3 regions of the Lysinibacillus sp. fls2-241-R2A-57 genome follow, and region 1 is predicted to be linked to each of the others. Evidence: riboswitches for the same ligand, from Rfam matches in the RefSeq annotation. Region 1 holds a riboswitch; each other region holds the start of a gene.

The links. A riboswitch is a leader RNA that binds a small molecule or an ion and turns the genes downstream of it on or off. The one in region 1 is predicted to bind lysine.
Positions count from the first base shown of each region.
Region 2: another riboswitch for lysine. It lies ahead of QRN68_RS05020 (amino acid permease); the one in region 1 lies ahead of QRN68_RS10785 (transporter substrate-binding domain-containing protein).
Region 3: another riboswitch for lysine. It lies ahead of QRN68_RS06855 (aspartate kinase); the one in region 1 lies ahead of QRN68_RS10785 (transporter substrate-binding domain-containing protein).

Region 1 is NZ_JARVRU010000050.1:10,078-16,179, forward strand. It holds gene QRN68_RS10780 (amino acid ABC transporter permease) at 1-714, opposite strand, end outside; gene QRN68_RS10785 (transporter substrate-binding domain-containing protein) at 873-1,727, opposite strand; lysine riboswitch at 1,844-2,030, opposite strand; gene QRN68_RS10790 (hypothetical protein) at 2,547-3,086, shown strand; gene odhB (2-oxoglutarate dehydrogenase complex dihydrolipoyllysine-residue succinyltransferase) at 3,031-4,269, opposite strand; gene QRN68_RS10800 (2-oxoglutarate dehydrogenase E1 component) at 4,364-6,102, opposite strand, start outside.
Region 2 is NZ_JARVRU010000026.1:3,641-9,742, forward strand. It holds gene QRN68_RS05000 (YjcZ family sporulation protein) at 278-391, opposite strand; gene QRN68_RS05005 (hypothetical protein) at 560-751, opposite strand; gene QRN68_RS05010 (nitric oxide synthase oxygenase) at 1,127-2,173, shown strand; gene QRN68_RS05015 (CynX/NimT family MFS transporter) at 2,205-3,437, opposite strand; lysine riboswitch at 3,589-3,766, shown strand; gene QRN68_RS05020 (amino acid permease) at 3,852-5,315, shown strand; gene QRN68_RS05025 (hypothetical protein) at 5,431-5,559, opposite strand; gene QRN68_RS05030 (serine hydrolase domain-containing protein) at 5,914-6,102, shown strand, end outside.
Region 3 is NZ_JARVRU010000032.1:90,107-96,208, reverse strand. It holds gene uvrC (excinuclease ABC subunit UvrC) at 1-839, shown strand, start outside; lysine riboswitch at 1,055-1,233, shown strand; gene QRN68_RS06855 (aspartate kinase) at 1,532-2,758, shown strand; gene QRN68_RS06850 (methyl-accepting chemotaxis protein) at 2,890-4,149, shown strand; gene QRN68_RS06845 (YslB family protein) at 4,201-4,635, opposite strand; gene QRN68_RS06840 (succinate dehydrogenase cytochrome b558 subunit) at 4,908-5,522, shown strand; gene sdhA (succinate dehydrogenase flavoprotein subunit) at 5,590-6,102, shown strand, end outside.

The DNA.
Region 1 (6,102 bases):
TTTCTGTTCTTTTTGATAGGCATCTGGTCCATCCAATCGTTTTTCTACATATAGTAAAATTCTTGATGCGGTAAATGTCATGATGAAATAAAGGACACAAGCTACAAAGAATGATTCAAAATAGCGGAAATTATTACCTGCAATCGATTTTGTTTGGAAGAATAATTCAGTAACCCCGATAACGTTTAAAACTGCTGTATCTTTAATATTCATAATTAATTGATTACCTGTTGCAGGCAATACATTTCGCGCAACTTGTGGTAGTACAACATGCAGCATAATTTGGAAATGATTCATCCCAATTGCCGAAGCGGCCTCGTATTGTCCTTTATCAATTGACACAATACCACCACGCACAATTTCCGCCATATAAGCACCTGTGTTTAGTGACACGACCAAAATACCTGCTGTAATAAAATGCATATCAATGCCAAATGCTATATCTAATCCGTAAAATACAACCATTGCTTGTACAATCATTGGTGTACCACGGAAGAATTCGACATAGCATGTTAGTAAAAAATTAAAGAGCTTTAAACTATAGAATTTTACACCCTTTTTACGAACCTTGATGGTATGCATAATTCCAATGAAAAATCCGATAAGTGCACCAATAATTGTACTACTAATTGAAATAAGTAATGTATAATACGCACCTCGTAAAAACATTTGCCAGTTGTTCTCAACAATAGAAATAATCCATTCAAGACTCATGATGTTCCTCCTAACAACGTCGTGTTGCTTGCTCGTTCCAGTATTCTATTGGAGCATTTGTTTCTTTTAGTTTATGAAACTTTTAGCTATGACATTATCATTATTTTAAGAGATTCTTATGATAATGCACGGACTGTCAGGCAGCCCGTGCATTTATATTATTGTGCTGCTGGTTGTTTTTGAATTGCTTCTTCCATAATTTTTTGGCGATCATCTTCAGAAATACCTTTTAGGATTTCATTGATTTTTTCCATATTTGCATCATCTTTACGTAAACCAACTGCAATAGATGTGTTTGAAATATCTGTTTTGAATCCTTTTTCAAACTTTACATATGTGAATTTATCGTTCGCTGCAGCAGCGGAAATCCCTTCTGGACGCTCAGCTACATAGCCGTCAATTTTTCCAGCCTCTAATGCTACACGCATTGCTGGGAAACTATCCATCGCTGTTTCTTTTTGTACATCTTTAATCTGATCAATCACATTATAGTTAGATGTATTTAATTGAGATGTGATTTTAGCTCCTGAAAAATCTTGGATTGATTTTGCCTTTTCATACTTGCTACCTTTTTTAATGACCATAACAAAATCAGAAGTATAGTAGTTTTCAGTGAAATCAATTGTTTGCTTACGCTCATCAGTAGGTGACATTCCAGCAACGATTGCATCAATTTTATTTGATTGCAGTGCTGGTACTAAACCATCCCACTCCATTTTCACAATTACTAATTCTTTTCCTAAGCCTTCAGCGATTTTTTTCGCCATTTGCACATCATAGCCGCCTGCATATTCAGCATTATCGGCAATTTTTACTGCGCCATTTGCATCATCTTGCTGCGTCCAGTTAAATGGAGCATAGCCCGCTTCCATCCCAACACGGAATTCACCACCTCCACCTTTATCGGCACCAGCATCACCTGTTGCCTCATTCTTTTTGTCTTTAGCGCCACAAGCGGCCAACACAATTACAGTCATTACAGATAGCATTAATAACAACCATTTCCTTTTCATGTAAAACTCCCCTTTTCTGTTAAAAAATAAGACAACTATACAAAAAAAGACCTAAGCATTGAACTTAGGTTTACCTTTAATTGATAGTTGCCCAAATCCTCACTATAATTTCCATGTTACGAGATAGCACAACCTAGTAAACCTGGAAAGAAATTTACTAGGACAGTCCTGCACTTATTCACTGCAGACCCAGCATAAAAGTACGAGCTCCTTTTATACTTCGGCGATAGTTCCTTCTCCATTGCGTCTTCGCTTGCTTTTACTCAACAATGAACTAATAAATACCGCGCCTCTACCTCACTATAGAACAAATGTGAGGTTTGTTTATTTAATTGATATATAGATACTACAATAAAAGTAAGTTAATCGTCAAGATAATTTTATTATTATTCTGACTGTTTACAATATTAGGTTTTTAACCTTATTAAATCCATTACATTCGCACAATTGCCAAGGTGACAATCGTTTTTTTCAGTTGCGTTGATTAACCATTATTATACATTCTAATTAATTAGAAGAGGTTAATTTCCGCTACGGACTACTAGCTTTCCTGTGGGAGTTGAGTAGCCCTAAGCTACAATCAGTTAAAATAGTAAAATAGTAATGCATAAGCAAAATAGCAACAAAAAAATCCTTTTATCGCTCAATAATAAACCTATTCTCCTAATCAACACGCCTGTTTTATTTATTTTATTTATTAGTAAATCCGCAAATATTTAATACTCAACTAGTATTTTGTAATCCAAAAGATACTATTAATCAGTAATGATAATATCCTTTGCACTATAATTTTTTTTTACTGAAGCATATCGTAAAGGTTTGGGGAACCTATCCGTCGCTTCGTTTGCTTTATCCGTCGCTCTGGCTCTTCTTTCCGTCGCTTTGATTCCTATTCGTCACTCTGGCATTTCTATCCGTCGTTTTGATTGTTTTATCCGTCGCTGCGGCTCTTCTTTCCGTCGCTTCAGTTTCTATCCGTCGCTCCAGCTTTTCTTTCCGTCGCTTCGATTGCTTTATCCGTCACTCCAGCTCTTCTATCCGTCGCTCTTGCTTTTCTATCCGTCACTTTGTTTTCTTTCCGTCGTTCTGGCTCTTCTTTCCGTCGTTTCGGTTCCTATCCGTCGCTTCGATTACTTTATCCGTCACTCTGGTTCTTCTTTCCGTCGCTTCGATTGCTTTATCCGTCGCTCTGGCTCTTCTTTCCGTCGTTCTGAATGCTCTATCCGTCGCATCCTTAAATATTTTCATAAAAAGCAAAAAACCCTGCGAAACAATGTTCGCAGGGTTTTAATAAACTCAGGAATTAAGAATTTAATAATAAATCTTCTGGGTTTTCTAGAAGTTCTTTTACAGTTTTAAGGAAGCCTACAGAATCTTTACCATCGATAATACGGTGGTCATAAGAAAGTGCTAAGTACATCATTGGGCGAATTTCTACTTCACCATTCACTTCAACTGGACGTTTTTTGATCGTGTGCATACCTAGGATACCAGCTTGTGTACCATTCATGATAGGTGTAGACATTAATGAACCGAATACCCCACCGTTTGTAATTGTGAATGAGCCACCTTGAAGATCTGCTAAACCTAATTTTTTATCGCGTGCTTTTTTAGCTAGGTCTGCAATTGAATCTTCAATTTCAGCAAAGTTTTTGCGGTCAGCGTCACGTACAACTGGTACTACTAAACCTTCTTCTGTTGATACAGCTACACCGATATCGAAGAAGTTGTTTAAGTGAATTTCATCACCAGCGATTTGTGCGTTCACATATGGGTATTTTTTAAGTGCTGCAACTACAGCTTTAGTGAAGAATGACATGAAACCAAGTTTAGAACCAGTTGACTCGAAGAATTGGTCTTTTTTACGAGAACGTAATGCCATAACGTTTGTCATATCTACTTCGTTAAATGTTGTTAACATTGCAGTAGATTGTTTTACTTCAAGTAAGCGTTTTGCAATTGTTTGGCGACGACGGCTCATTTTTTCAACTGTTACACGTGATTCATCTACAGCTGCAACTGCTTTAGGTGCTGCTGGAGCTGCTTGTGGTGCTGCTACTGGAGCTGTACCATGAGCTGCAACGTCTTGTACACGTACACGTCCTTGTGGATCTACTGGAGATACAGCAGCAAGGTCAATACCTTTTTCGCGAGCAAGTCTACGTGCTGCTGGAGATGCGATTACACGCTCACCAGAAGTTTCTTCTACAACTGGAGCTGCTGCAACAGGAGCTGGAGCTGCTTGTGGCGCTGCTGGAGCTGGTGTTGCTTCAACTGGAGCTGCTGCTGGAGCTGCTGCTGCACCTTCGCCAGCTTCTACAACTGCGATTACTTGACCTACAAGTACAGTATCGCCTTCTTCAGCTAAAATTTGAGTTAATACACCCGCTTCTTCAGAAATGATTTCAGCGTTTACTTTATCTGTTTCAAGTTCAACGATGAATTCACCTTTTTCAACGCGATCGCCCACTTTTTTTACCCACTGTGCGATACTACCTTCTGTAATCGATTCTGCTAATTCAGGGACTTTAATTTCAGCCACTTTCATTTCCTCCTTTGATTAACGTGCATTGTGTGCACATAAAAGGGCTACTGCCTAAGCAAGTAGCCCGGCTCTCAATAATTAATATGTGATTTTATTTAACCTTTACAGGCTCAGCAACTGCTTCTTCTACAAGTGCGGCTTGAGCTGCTTTATGAGAATCTGCATCACCTTCAGAAGTAGAGCTCATTGCAGGACGACCTACATAACGTAGCTTTTTACCTTCAGAAAGATCATATAATGTTTCTAATGCATAATTCCAAGTACCTTGGTTTTTAGGTTCTTCTTGTACCCATACAACTTCTTTTACATTAGGATACTTAGCAATAATACCAGCAACTTGCTCTTTTGGGAATGGGTAAAGTTGTTCTACACGAACAATGTGTAAGTGATCGAAGCCTTCACCATCTTTAATACGATCTGCGATGTCGATCATTACTTTACCTGTTCCTAATACAACGCGCTCTACAGCTTCTGCTTTTGAACCTAGACCTGGTTGCTCAATTACTTCTTGGAATGAGCCATTTGCTAATTGATCAGCATTAGCAGCAGCTAATGGGTGACGAAGTAAGAATTTAGGTGATACCACTACAAGCGGACGAACACCTTCTGTTCCTAATAATGCTGCTTGACGACGTAATAAGTGGTAGTAGTTGCCTGCGTTTGAACAGTTTGCAACGAACCAGTTATTTTCAGCTGACATTTGTAAATAACGTTCCATACGGCTAGAAGAGTGTTCTGGACCTTGACCTTCATAACCATGCGGTAAAAGAATTACTAAACCAGATTTTTGACCCCATTTAGCACGTGCACCTGAAATAAAGTTATCGAACATCACTTGTGCCATGTTTGCAAAGTCACCGAATTGAGCTTCCCAAACTGATAATACATGGTCATTTTCTAAATTATAACCATATTCAAAGCCTACTACCCCTGCTTCTGTCAGTGGAGAGTTGTGCACTGTAAATGAAGCATTTGCACCAGAAATATGGTGAAGTGGCGTAAATAATTCGCCATTGTTTTTATCATGTAACACTAAGTGGCGTTGAGAGAACGTACCACGTTGTGCATCTTGACCTGTAAAACGTACTGGTGTGCCATCTTGAATAATTGTTGCATATGCTAATGTTTCTGCATGACCCCAGTCGATTTTTGCAGAAGCAAATGCATCACGGCGTTTTTCTAAAATTTTGCCAAGTTTTTTCTGTGGCTCGAAGTTTTCTTTAAATACTAAAAGCTCTTCGTTAATTTTCCCTAGACGTTCCGCACCAACTGCTGTATCAATTTGTGGGAATTCTACTTTTAATTCTTCTGGCATTTCAAGATGTTTGTGCTCATCTTTATCTGCCATTTCTTTTACGTGGTCATAAGCTGCTTGCATTTCTGCATAAATAGCTGTATCTAAAGCTGCTACTTCATCAGCAGAAACAACACCTTCAGCTGCTAATTGTGCACCATATAAAGCACGAACTGGTTCATGTTTTGCAACTAATTTGTATGTTTCAGGGTTTGTAACAGTTGGATCGTCAGTTTCATTGTGACCGTGACGACGGTAACCCATTAAGTCTACAACGATATCTTTACCGAATTTTTGACGGTAGCTCGCTGCGAAACGACCTACAAGTACAACAGCCTCTGGGCTATCTGCATTTACGTGTACTACCGGTACTTCATAACCTTTTGCAGGGTCAGAAGAGTAAACCGATGAACGTGAGTCTTGTAGTTCTGTTGTAAATCCAATCATGTTGTTAGCAATGACGTGGATTGTACCACCTGTTGTGAACCCTTCAGTTTTTGCAAAGTTTAATACTTCTGTTACGATACCTTGACCTG
Region 2 (6,102 bases), on a different contig from region 1:
AACGGAAATCAAAAGAGATCAAGACTTTCATAAATTAAAAGACGTAGAGTGGATTTGATTGTTAGGCATTTCATAATTAGGTGCTTTTTATTATGCTCGCAAAGTCAGATGGATGTATTGAATGTACTTTGTGGGGTTGTATAGGGATGAATACTTTGAAAGAGGGAAAATTAAAAGGATCACGCGGAGGATAGTGACCCTTATTTAATATTTGAAGGTGTAAAGGATAAGCTTGTATGATCCTAATAATTATGAGCATCAGAGGCGGTGTTGGGTATTAATAATATTTTGACATAAAGCTAGCGCCAACAATAATCAGAAGAATGAATAGAACAACGATTAGCGCAAATGATGAACTAGATCCAGATCCAGAACCATATTCTTGAGACATAATTATTCCCCTCCTCTCTAAAATCTATAATATTAATAGTTGTTAAAAGGATTAGCGACATTCATCCACTAAAAAATTTAATTTAAAAAAATATTTTATTTCAGGTGTGTTTATTATTCGCTTTTGTCTATTCTGATTAGTTTAGAAGACACTGTTTTTCGCTACGAGCTACTCGCTTTGTTGCTGTCGCTTCGCTTTCGCACAGATAAAACAATTTGTTGCTGTCGCTTCGCTTTCGCACAGAGCAAGGCTTCCTACGGGTGAGCGTAGAGCCCTTTCCTCCGCTTTGTTGCCGCTGACGCTACGCTTTCTCACAGATAAACAATGCCGCTGAGCTACGCTTTCGCGCAGAAAAAACAATGTTGCTGTCGCTACGTTGCACTACGCTTTCGCACAGAAAACATTCGCTTCGCGTAGGGTAGATAAACAAATCTTTTTTTCAAGCCATAAAAATCTTTCTAACAGGAATACTCCTAACTAACTGGGGATGGTCACTCGAAATAAATATAAAATAAATCAATGACTAATAATTAATATCAGGGCTGATTCTAGAGAAAACGACTTCTAATAAAGTCTTTAAAATAAAGTTTTTGCTATCTAATGAAATTACATGATAGTGACGTATAAATTTGAACAAAGTATTTCATATATGCAATATGTATGTTTTCCAGCAAATATTTTCGTGGTGATTATAGTTCCGTTCCTCTAATATGAGGGTAGATGGAGGAGTTCGACATGAATTTACATGAGATACAGCAGTTTTTAGAACTTTATCGAGTAGAACAAAATGAGTCTAAAACATGGCTAGAAAATAAATTACAGCAAATTAAAATAGCAGGAGAATATATACCGACGACGGAGGAGTTAACCTTTGGTGCACGAGTGGCATGGCGCAATAGTAATAAGTGTATTGGCCGTTTGTTTTGGCAATCATTGCATGTTAGAGATGCCAGAGATACGCTAACGGAAGAGGCTGTGTTCAATGCTTTACTTGAGCATATTCAATATGCAACAAATGACGGGAAAATTCGTCCAACAATCACCGTTTTTGCACCAGGGCGAGTGCGTATATGGAATCACCAGCTAATCCGTTATGCGGGCTATGAAACGGAATCTGGGATCATTGGTGATCAACATTCCGTAGAGTTCACAAAAATATGTGAATCACTTGGCTGGCAAGGCGGAAAAACAGCATTTGATGTGCTTCCGCTTGTTGTACAGGTAGATGGAAGAGAGCCGCAAGTGTTTGCAATCCCTGATGAATATGTACTCGAGGTTCCGATTCGTCACCCTGAAGCTCCTCAAGTCGAGAAGCTAGGGTTAAAATGGTATGCAGTGCCAATTATTTCGAGCATGCGCTTCCAAATGGCGGGTATTGATTTTCAGGCAGCTCCATTTAATGGCTGGTATATGGGCACAGAAATCGGGGCACGTAATTTAGCAGATCATGAGCGTTATAATATGTTGCCTGCTATAGCAGAAATTTTTAACCTCGATACAACAAAACAGGCTTCTCTATGGCGTGATCGGGCACTAGTTGAGCTCAATATTGCGGTATTGCATTCATTTAAAGAAGATGGTGTGAGCATTGTAGATCATCATACTGCAGCTCAGCAATTTAAATTGTTTGAGGAAGCGGAAGCAGCAGCAGATCGTGAGGTTACAGGCAATTGGGCGTGGTTGATTCCACCTCTTTCGCCAGCTACAACTCATATTTACCATAAGCCTTTTGTTAATGCTTACAATACACCGAACTATTTTTATCAGAAACCACCTTATTAATCGAAAAAAGGCAGCATATGAGCTGCTTTTTTTAATTCACATATTCATTTTTAGAAGCCCTAAAAGAACATAAGAACAGTATCAATGCTACGACAACAAAGAGCCAGCCAGCGATGTTCCAGCCGCCGAATAAATCGTGCAAATATCCAAATAGGATTGGACCGGTTGCGGCAAATAAGTATCCTAAGGATTGTGCAAAGCCTGATAAATCAGCTGCTTCAAAGGCTGTACGGGTACGTAGTGTAAAGAACATCATCGCTAATGCGAATGAAGCACCCCCTGCTAAGCCTAGTAGCACCATCCACAGTACTGCGAGGCTTGTCCATTCCATTACTACTCCAATAAAGCCAACTATGTAAAATGACGTAAACATTATTACAAGGGGCCGTTGAGACGTCATTTTACTTGCAATAATAGGCACAGCTAAAGCCATTGGGACTTGTGAAAATTGCATGATGGAAAACATCCAGCCTGCACGATCAGCGGCTAATCCTTGCGCAATGTATATTTCAGGAATCCAAGCAGCAGTTGTATAGAATAATAATGATTGTAATCCCATAGCGCCTGTTACAGCCCAAGTAACAGGTGATTTCCATAAAGGTGTACGTTCTTTCATAGTCTTAAAAGGCAGTTCAGGCTTATTAAATTTCAACTGTGGAATCCAAATTAAAATGGTTAACACCACAAGAACAAGCGCGATAGCTAGTGCACCTTGCCAGCCAAGTGGTGAAATGGCAATAGGATAGCTGATGCCAGCACCTAGCCCAGCTGTCAAATTCATCGACATTGTGAAAAATGCCATAAGTAAACCTACGTGATAGGGAAACTTCAATTTAAGTAATCCTGGAATAAGTACGTTACCGAATGAAATAGCTATACCAATTAGTACAGTTCCAGACACGAGTAAAGCAGTTGTGCCAAGGGATCGTAGTACAATCCCTAATGCTAAAAGAATAGTTGATAAAAATAATGTTAATTCTAGCCCGAATTTACGTGCGACATTTGGAGCAAATGGTGATATGATGGCGAATGCTAGTAATGGGATAGTTGTTAGAAAACCCGCTAGTACATTGGATATGCCGAGATCTTCACGGATAAAGGAAATAATAGGCCCAACAACAGTTAGCGGCATCCGTAATGTAGAGGCAATACAAATTACGCCGATAACTAGTAATAAGGTTGTTCCTCTCCAGCTAATTTTCTTGCTAGGATAAGTATTGGAATGTTCATCAGTAGTCAAATTGATCCCCCCTGTAAGAACGATTATAATTGAACTACTATACCACTTTATCAAATTATTTAAAATGGTTGAAAATTCGTAAAATACAGAACATTAATCAGGTTATTGAAATGTCAAAGGTCGTATGTTAAACTAGTACACATCATAAATTTAATAATTATATGCCTCAAGTTTGCATTGAGGTAGAGGTCGCGTTATTTAAGAGTATACTAATGGAAATGACAAGCATTAGAGAAATTAGTTGAAAGGAAATATCGCCGAAGTGTGAGGGGACTTGAAAACCTCATGCTGGGGCTGTCTCCGAAAGGAACAGAACTGTCACGTTTGGAACAACGTGTTGAGCTATCGTTTTTGAAAGAACTGAGGATTAACTTAGCCATCACTACGTTCATGTGATGGCATTTTTTTTGCCTCTTAAAGAAGGAAGGAAGCTATATCGTGAGTGAAATAAAAGTGAATCAGCTCGGCCATAAAGCGCCGAAGTTGAAAAAAGAATTAAAAAGCCGTCATATTACTATGATTTCATTAGGCGGTACAATCGGTACAGGATTGTTTTTAGCTAGTGGTGGTGCCATTGCACAAGCAGGCCCTGGCGGTGCACTGCTCGCCTATGCATTAATCGGTGTTATGGTGTACTTTTTAATGACGAGCTTAGGCGAAATGGCAGCTTATATGCCATCATCGGGCTCATTTAGTACGTATGCTACAAAATTTGTAGATCCGGCATTAGGCTTTGCACTTGGCTGGAACTACTGGTACAACTGGGCGATTACCATTGCGGCAGAAATTTCAGCTGTATCGTTAATTATGAAATATTGGTTCCCAGATAGCTCATCAGCACTTTGGACTGCTTTATTTATCGCTGTAGTTTTAATGTTCAATCTATTATCGGTAAAAAGCTACGGTGAAAGTGAATATTGGTTTGCAATGATTAAGGTTGTAACTGTAATCGTTTTTATTATCACCAGTTTCTTAATGATTTTTGGTATTATAGGTGGGCAAGCTCCTGTAGGCTTTACGAATTTCTTTATTAGTGATGGACCATTCCACGGTGGCTTCTTTGCTACATTTGGTATTTTCTTAGCAGCGGGATTCTCGTTCCAGGGGACAGAGCTACTTGGAATAACAGCAGGAGAAACGGATGATCCTGGTAAAAATATTCCGAAAGCTGTTAAGTCAGTTTTTTGGCGAATTCTGTTATTTTATATTTTAGCAATTGCTGCAATTGGGATGTTAATTCCATTTACAGACGAACGTTTGTTGTCTGAAGATATCGCTGTATCACCATTTACACTAGTATTCGACCGTTTAGGAATTGCGTTTGCTGCTTCATTGATGAATGCCGTCATTTTAACGGCTATGCTGTCAGCAGGGAATTCAGGGCTCTATGCATCTTCTCGTATGCTTTGGCAATTAGCAGTAGATGGACATGCACCAAAATTTTTCGCTAAACTAAGCCGTCGAGGTATTCCGATTTACGCATTATTGGCGACATTAGCTGTAGGTTCCTTAGCATTTTTAGCTTCATTCTTTGGTGATGGTGTAGTCTATATGTGGCTTCTAAATGCCTCTGGGATGTCTGGCTTCATTGCTTGGCTAGGAATTGCATTTAGCCATTATCGTTTCCGTCGAGCGTTCGAGGTACAAGGCTTGGATCCGAAATTGCTGCCATATAAAGCGAAGCTATTTCCATTCGGTCCGCTATTTGCCTTTACAGTTTGTATGATTGTTGTTATCGGTCAAAACTACACGGCCTTTATGGGTGATAAAATTGATTGGTACGGAGTCGTTGTTTCATACATTGGTATTCCACTGTTCTTACTGTTATGGCTTGGCTATAAAATCAAGCATAAAACAAAAATGCTCCCACTTGAAGAATGTGATTTAAAGGTGGAAGACTAATATTAAAGCTGTTCTATAATCCATTGAATGATGGTTTATGGAACAGCTTTTTTTACTATTTTGCAAAATATCTATAAAACGAAAACATGTCATATGGTAAATTATAGACTAATCATCATAGCGTGTGGTTGATTTCCGTTCCGACTGGGCGCTTTGTTGCTGTCGCTTCGCTTTCGCGACAGAAAACATTTGTTGTTGTTGTTGTTGTTGTTGTTGCCGCTACGCTTTCGCGCAGATAAAACAATTGCCGCCGCTACGTTAGCACTTCGCTTTCGCACAGAGCAAAGCTTCCTAGGGGCGTCCGATGAGCCGCTTGGGCCTACACGATGTAGGTCACGAAGGCGTTATCACAGGATGTGATGTTTTTAGCCTTCGTTCCTCTACCTGCTCGCTCCATGGTCTCATCTGTGACGCTAATCCCCAAAGAGTCGCCCAGTCGGAACGAAGATCAACTAATATACAGAGCATATATTTTAACAAAAGGCATCCGCAATTTTTGGTAAGGAGGCAAATTTTAAATAATTTATTCAGTATAAACGGGCAGCAAAATTGCACGTAAAAACCCAATAGGAGAAGACTAATAATAAGAGGGGGAAAGATGATAGACTATCCATTTTTACAAAACAGATTAAAAAAAGAAAAGATTAATACTTTCTTGATTAATAGTCATGGCAAAACGATATTTCAATACTATAAAAACAAGAAACAACAACAGAAACTTCATAAAATTAATTCTTGCACAAAGAGTATTCTTTCCATCTTATTTGGCATTGCAATAGATCAAAAA
Region 3 (6,102 bases), on a different contig from region 1:
CGGAATTACTTGATGTTCGGGTGTTGACACCAAAACGTGGGCAAAAAAAAGAACTTGTCGAATTAGCGATTAAAAATGCTGAAATTGCTGTAGCAGCAAAGTTCCAGCTTATTGAACGTCAGGAAGAACGAACGATAGGAGCGTGTGAGGCACTAGGTGAAGCTATGGGTATTTCTACACCTTTACGGATAGAAGCTTTCGATAATAGTCATATGCATGGAACAGATGCTGTATCTGCAATGGTTGTATTTATCGATGGGAAGCCATCAAAGAAGGAGTATCGAAAATACAAAACACGCACAGCTGCCAAGCACGATGATTATGGGGCAATGCAAGAAGTAATACGTCGTCGGTATACACGAGTATTAAAGGAAGGTCTACCTTTGCCAGATTTAGTACTAATCGATGGTGGGAAGGGGCAGATGGAAGTTGCGCGCGAAGTATTAGAAGATGAACTCGGCCTAGTCATTCCAATTGCTGGATTAGCAAAAGATGACAAGCATAATACGTCACAGCTTTTATTTGGTGACCCACCTGAAGTAATTGAGTTAAAGCGCACAAGTGATGGATTTTATTTACTGCAACGAATTCAAGACGAAGTACACCGCTTCGCCATTACCTTCTTACGACAACAGCACGAGAAGCATGCCATTCAATCTGTTCTCGATCATATAGAGGGCATTGGTCCAAAGCGAAAACAGCAATTACTTAAGCATTTTGGCTCTGTCAAAAAAATTCGTGAGGCAAGTGAGTTGGCGTTACAGGAAGCCGGTATGCCTGCTAATCTAGCTAGCAATATTTACGCCTATTTTCATTCTGCAGAAAACACCCACCTCTGAAGGAATGAATTGCGCGGGCACAATTCAAAATCCGGACGCAATTACGCCAAGGCGAGTTGATTTTCAATAAGAGACATTGTCAAAGGATTAGACGTATGCTAAGGTTGTATATAACATTGCTCCTTAATATAGCAATGTTATGTACGGAGCCTTAGTTTTTTGTAGTTTCTATTTATCCATAAACTATAAGGTTCAATTAAATACATTCACTATTTAGTGATGATAGAGGTGCAAGGTTCAAGAGTAGTACATTCGAGGACGAACAAGTCCAGTGAAAATGTACAAAAGGGGAGCTTGCCGAAGTGGAGCATCGTTGTTTCCGATGCTGTGCTGGTTTTACATTTAAGAGATGTAAGACTGTCGATTCTAATCGTTTCGGAGAGCTATCACACATGCGCAAGTTACTTTTATTGTACATGTTATAGGCAGCTTTCACGTTATGTGAGAGCTGCCTTTTTAGCTTTCTGAAGATAACAAGTTATTCCGATAAAGGGATGATGTCAAAAGATTTTTCTGTATGATTGTGGGCCATAAACCATGCTCAACGGAGTAGCCCCCGAGAGCAAAGATACATGCGGAGAGCGTTCTCCGTGAGTGGAATGTACAGTCAAGTACATATTTGGGTGAGGAGCCGCAAAAGTAAGCTACTTTATAATCAGCGAAATGATTAAAAACGAAGGAGAATGGTAAAGATGGCGAGAATTGTGATGAAATTTGGTAGTGCTGCATTAGCATCGACAGAGCACATTCAAAATGTTGCGAAAAGGGCGCTAGCTGAAAGAGAAAGAGGGTATGATGTTGTCGTTGTAACAGCGGCGATGGCGAATATGACGAAAGAATTAGCAAAGATGGCTCGTGATCTATCAGATAATGCGTCTAAGCGTGAACTAGATGTATTACTTTCGACAAGCTCACAACTATCAAGTGCGTTAGTGGCAATTGCTTTGCAGGAAGAAGGATACAGTGCAGTGTCATTAACAGGATGGCAAGCGGGTATTCAAACGGATGATATGCATGGTAATGCACGTATAGATTATCTTGATGTAAGTCGTATTGAGGAACACTTTGCACAAGGACAAATTGTTGTAATTACTGGGGTACAAGGCATCAATTATTCACAGAATATTACGACGCTTGGTAAAGGTGGAGCGGAAACGACGGCTGTAGCTATTGCGGCAGCGTTGGAGGCAGAGCGCGTAGATATTTACACAAATGTGGATGGTGTCTATACAGCTGATCCAAGTCATGTAGCTAGAGCACAAAAGCTAAAAGAAATTTCCTATGACGAGATGCTAGAGCTATCAAATTTAGGATCACGAATTTTACATCCGCGAGCTGTAGAGTTAGCAAAGAAGTTTCAAATGCCAGTTATTATTCGGTCGAGTGTAATCGATACAGTAGGAACTTTATTGAAGGAGGAAGTTGAGATGGAGAAAAATTTAATTGTACGTGGTGTTGCCTATGAGTCAGATGTTATTCGTTTAACAGTTGGTTATGATGCTTATTCTGATGCTTCGTTAGCAGATATGTTCACAATACTTGCAGAAAATCGCATAAACGTCGATATAATCGTGCAAGCAATAATAGATGGATTAAAGCCGACTGTATCATTTACCATTTCAAAAGAGGAGTTTGCAGAAGCATTACGGGTCTTAGAAGATAGTAAACTATCACTAGGATTTAGTTTTGCTGATTTCGAAATCGGCTTAGCGAAAGTTTCTATTATTGGATCAGGTATGGCATCTAATCCAGGCGTTGCTGCCCGTATGTTTGATCGTTTACGTCGTGAAAGTATCCCGGTAAAAATGGTAAGTACATCTGAAATAAAAGTGTCTGTTGTTGTACCTCAAGACGAAATGATTCGTGCAGCAAATGCATTACACGATGAATTCAATTTAGAACATGCGCTTTACATATAATAATGAATAGGATGTGTCGGTAAAAGGTACATCCTATTTTTTCTTTATATAAATTTAATATTTTATATATTACTATTGTTGTATAATAAAGTGTAATTACATGTTTTACCAAGGAAAAGGTGGGAATTTGTATGGCATTATTAGGTTTATTTCAAAAGCCAATTAATGAAGGCGTTGAGAAACACAACGATTTTGAAATACAAATATTAAAAAAACGAATTCTACAATTGGAACTTGAGCAGGAAAGCGTTGATGTGAAAAATGCGATTTTAGATTTTGTACTAGCGCATATGGAGTTAATTAATTTTCAAACGATTTTAAAGGTTCAAAGTGTCTCAGCAAGTGTAGGAGATATTTCAGCAATGACTGAAGAAATGTCGTCAAATACAGAAGAGATGCTGGCTGTTGAGCAAAATGTTAATGCAAATATTCAAGAAATAAAACAGCATTCGTTACTACTTGTAGACGAAATGGAATCATCCATTACGAAAGGTGAAATGGTTCAGGAGCTGTTAGCTAAAGGAGCTCATTCAACAAAACAGCTGAATAATGAAATGAGTAAAATGAATGATATTAGTAAAAGTGTAACCGGGATTGCCGATCAAACACAACTACTAGCCTTAAATGCCTCAATTGAAGCTGCACGTGCTGGTGAACATGGGAAGGGCTTTAATGTTGTCGCGTTGGAGGTAGGAAAGTTAGCTAATAGCTCGAAAGATTCATTGCAAGAAATGACGAAGATTCGATCAGTCATCGATAGGCAATTACATAACACATTAGAAAATATTGAACAAGTTGAACATTACTTTACTGATTTTTTAAGTATCATGAAAGGCAATATTACTAATCTGACAGTAACAAGTAAAAATTTTGAAGAAGTTGCACACGGAATTCATCAAATGACAGCTGCATCAGAGGAAAACGTAGTAGCTGTAGACAGTTTAGCGGTGACGCTGACTGAATTATCACATACAAGTGACTTTTCAGAAATTGTACAGAATCAAGTATCTGAAATGCTAAAAGCTATCGTACCGACAATTCGAAAGCCATCAGAGCAAACGGTAATTAGCCAATTGGCAGCGAGGTTAATGGATCATGCTAGTTTTTTACGAATTGCTATTCAAAAAGCTGGACATAAAGAAATATTAAAAACGCATCATCAATGTGCGTTTGGGAAATGGTATTATGGGCATTTTGAGCAATATCAGAATTTACCAGAGTATCGTCATATAGAACAACCTCATGAATTAGTACATACGGCTGCTCAGAAATTAGTTAATGAACTGTCAAATAGTAACTTAGAAGAAATGGTTCAACACTCACTTAATATTTTGGAAGCATTTATTTCGTTAATAGATGTGCTTTTAAAAGAAAGACATGCTCAGTTATGAATAGAGAAAAGGATTGTCATCCAGCAATTTGGAATGACAATCCTTTTTGTTTTATTCGGTAGGTAGGGTGTGCATGATTCGTTCTTTGACGTCCCATTTTACTGTGAACATAACGTTTTGATGCTTTTCACGTTTTTCATCATAGCATTCTGTTAAATAACCTTTTGCTTGCTGGATTTGCTCAGCTATAAATCCTGCTTCAAGTCTAAAGCTACGCAAACCGATTTGTAAAATTGTTGGATCATTTGTCAATAGGAATATACGTCCATCCTTTGATTCTTTCATAAGCTCTAAATTACCCCAACAGGCATCTGCGAAAAATGCGATAATTTCATCTTGACTTCTACAAGGGAACTTTCTAGCAAGCTCTTTTCCTGCCCAATAAAGGACATCATCTTCATGTTTGCCAAGAATAGTAGATAGAATATGATCGCGAATTATCTCATAGCCAAATGATGAGATTGTAGGAGATGAAGTGTTTAACATTGAAATCCTTCTTTCTTAGAATTTTCTTAAAATTTAACCTCGATAAAGTAAAGGTAGATTTTTCGAGAAAAAATGATGCATCACGTACTAGATTGTTTCTTTAATAAGGGCTATGAAAAACTCCAAGTTACCTTGACGCTCGTAGCTCTTGAGAGTACAATAAACATGTCATAATATTGTACCATGATGAAATACACAGTCAATGAGGTATCATTTACAAAATGATGACTTCTTTTGTTGTGTTATTTTAAGTACTAAGGGGGGTAACAGTCTTGTCGAAAGATCGAGAGTTTTTATGGCGTCGTTTACATTCTCTACTTGGTGTCATTCCAGTAGGTCTGTTTCTGATGTTCCACTTGTCAATGAACTTCACTGCTGTTGGTGGTGAACAAGCTTACAATGATGCAGTAAGTAAGATGGATTTAATTCCACACAATCTTCTGTTAGTAATTGAGTGGGTAGTTATTTATATCCCATTACTGTTCCACGCATTCTATGGTGTCTTCATTGCATTCACTGCTTCACCAAACACAGGGCGTTTCAGTACATACCGTAACTGGATGTTCTCATTACAACGTTTCACTGGTGTATTCTTAGTGATTTTCATTGCATGGCATATTTTCCAAACGCGTATCCAAAAAGCGTTAGGTGCAGATGTTGAATTCAATATGATCGCAGATATCGTATCGAATCCACTAATGCTTGGATTCTATATTGTTGGTATTTTATCAGCAACTTTCCACTTATCAAACGGTTTATGGGCATTCCTAGTAAGCTGGGGTATTACACAATCTCCTCAGTCTCAAAAGGTTGCTACTTATGTAACAAACATTATTTTCGTAATTCTAAGTGTAGTTGGTGTGGCTGCTATTTTATCTTTCGTATAATTTAATAGAAGTTACTATTAGAGTCCATTCAATCATTGCAATTTTTTAAGAGGAGTGAGAAATAATCATGGCGAAAAGCAAAATAATTGTTGTCGGCGGTGGTCTAGCTGGTCTGATGGCAACGATTAAAGCAGCTGAAGTTGGTACTGAAGTTGATTTATTCTCATTAGTTCCTGTAAAACGCTCACACTCTGTATGTGCGCAAGGCGGAATTAATGGTGCGGTAAATACAAAAGGTGAAGGGGATTCTCCTTGGATTCACTTCGATGATACAGTATACGGTGGGGACTTCTTAGCGAACCAACCACCAGTTAAGGGTATGTGTGATGCAGCACCTGGTATTATTCACTTAATGGACCGTATGGGTGTTATGTTCAACCGTACTCCAGAAGGTCTTCTTGATTTCCGTCGTTTTGGTGGTACACTACACCACCGTACAGCATTCTCTGGTGCGACAACTGGTCAACAATTACTATACGCGCTAGACGAGCAAGTTCGTTCTCACGAAGTAGCTGGTTTAGTTAACAAATATGAGCACTGGGAATTCCTTGGTGCAATAGTTGATCCTGACGGCGTTTGT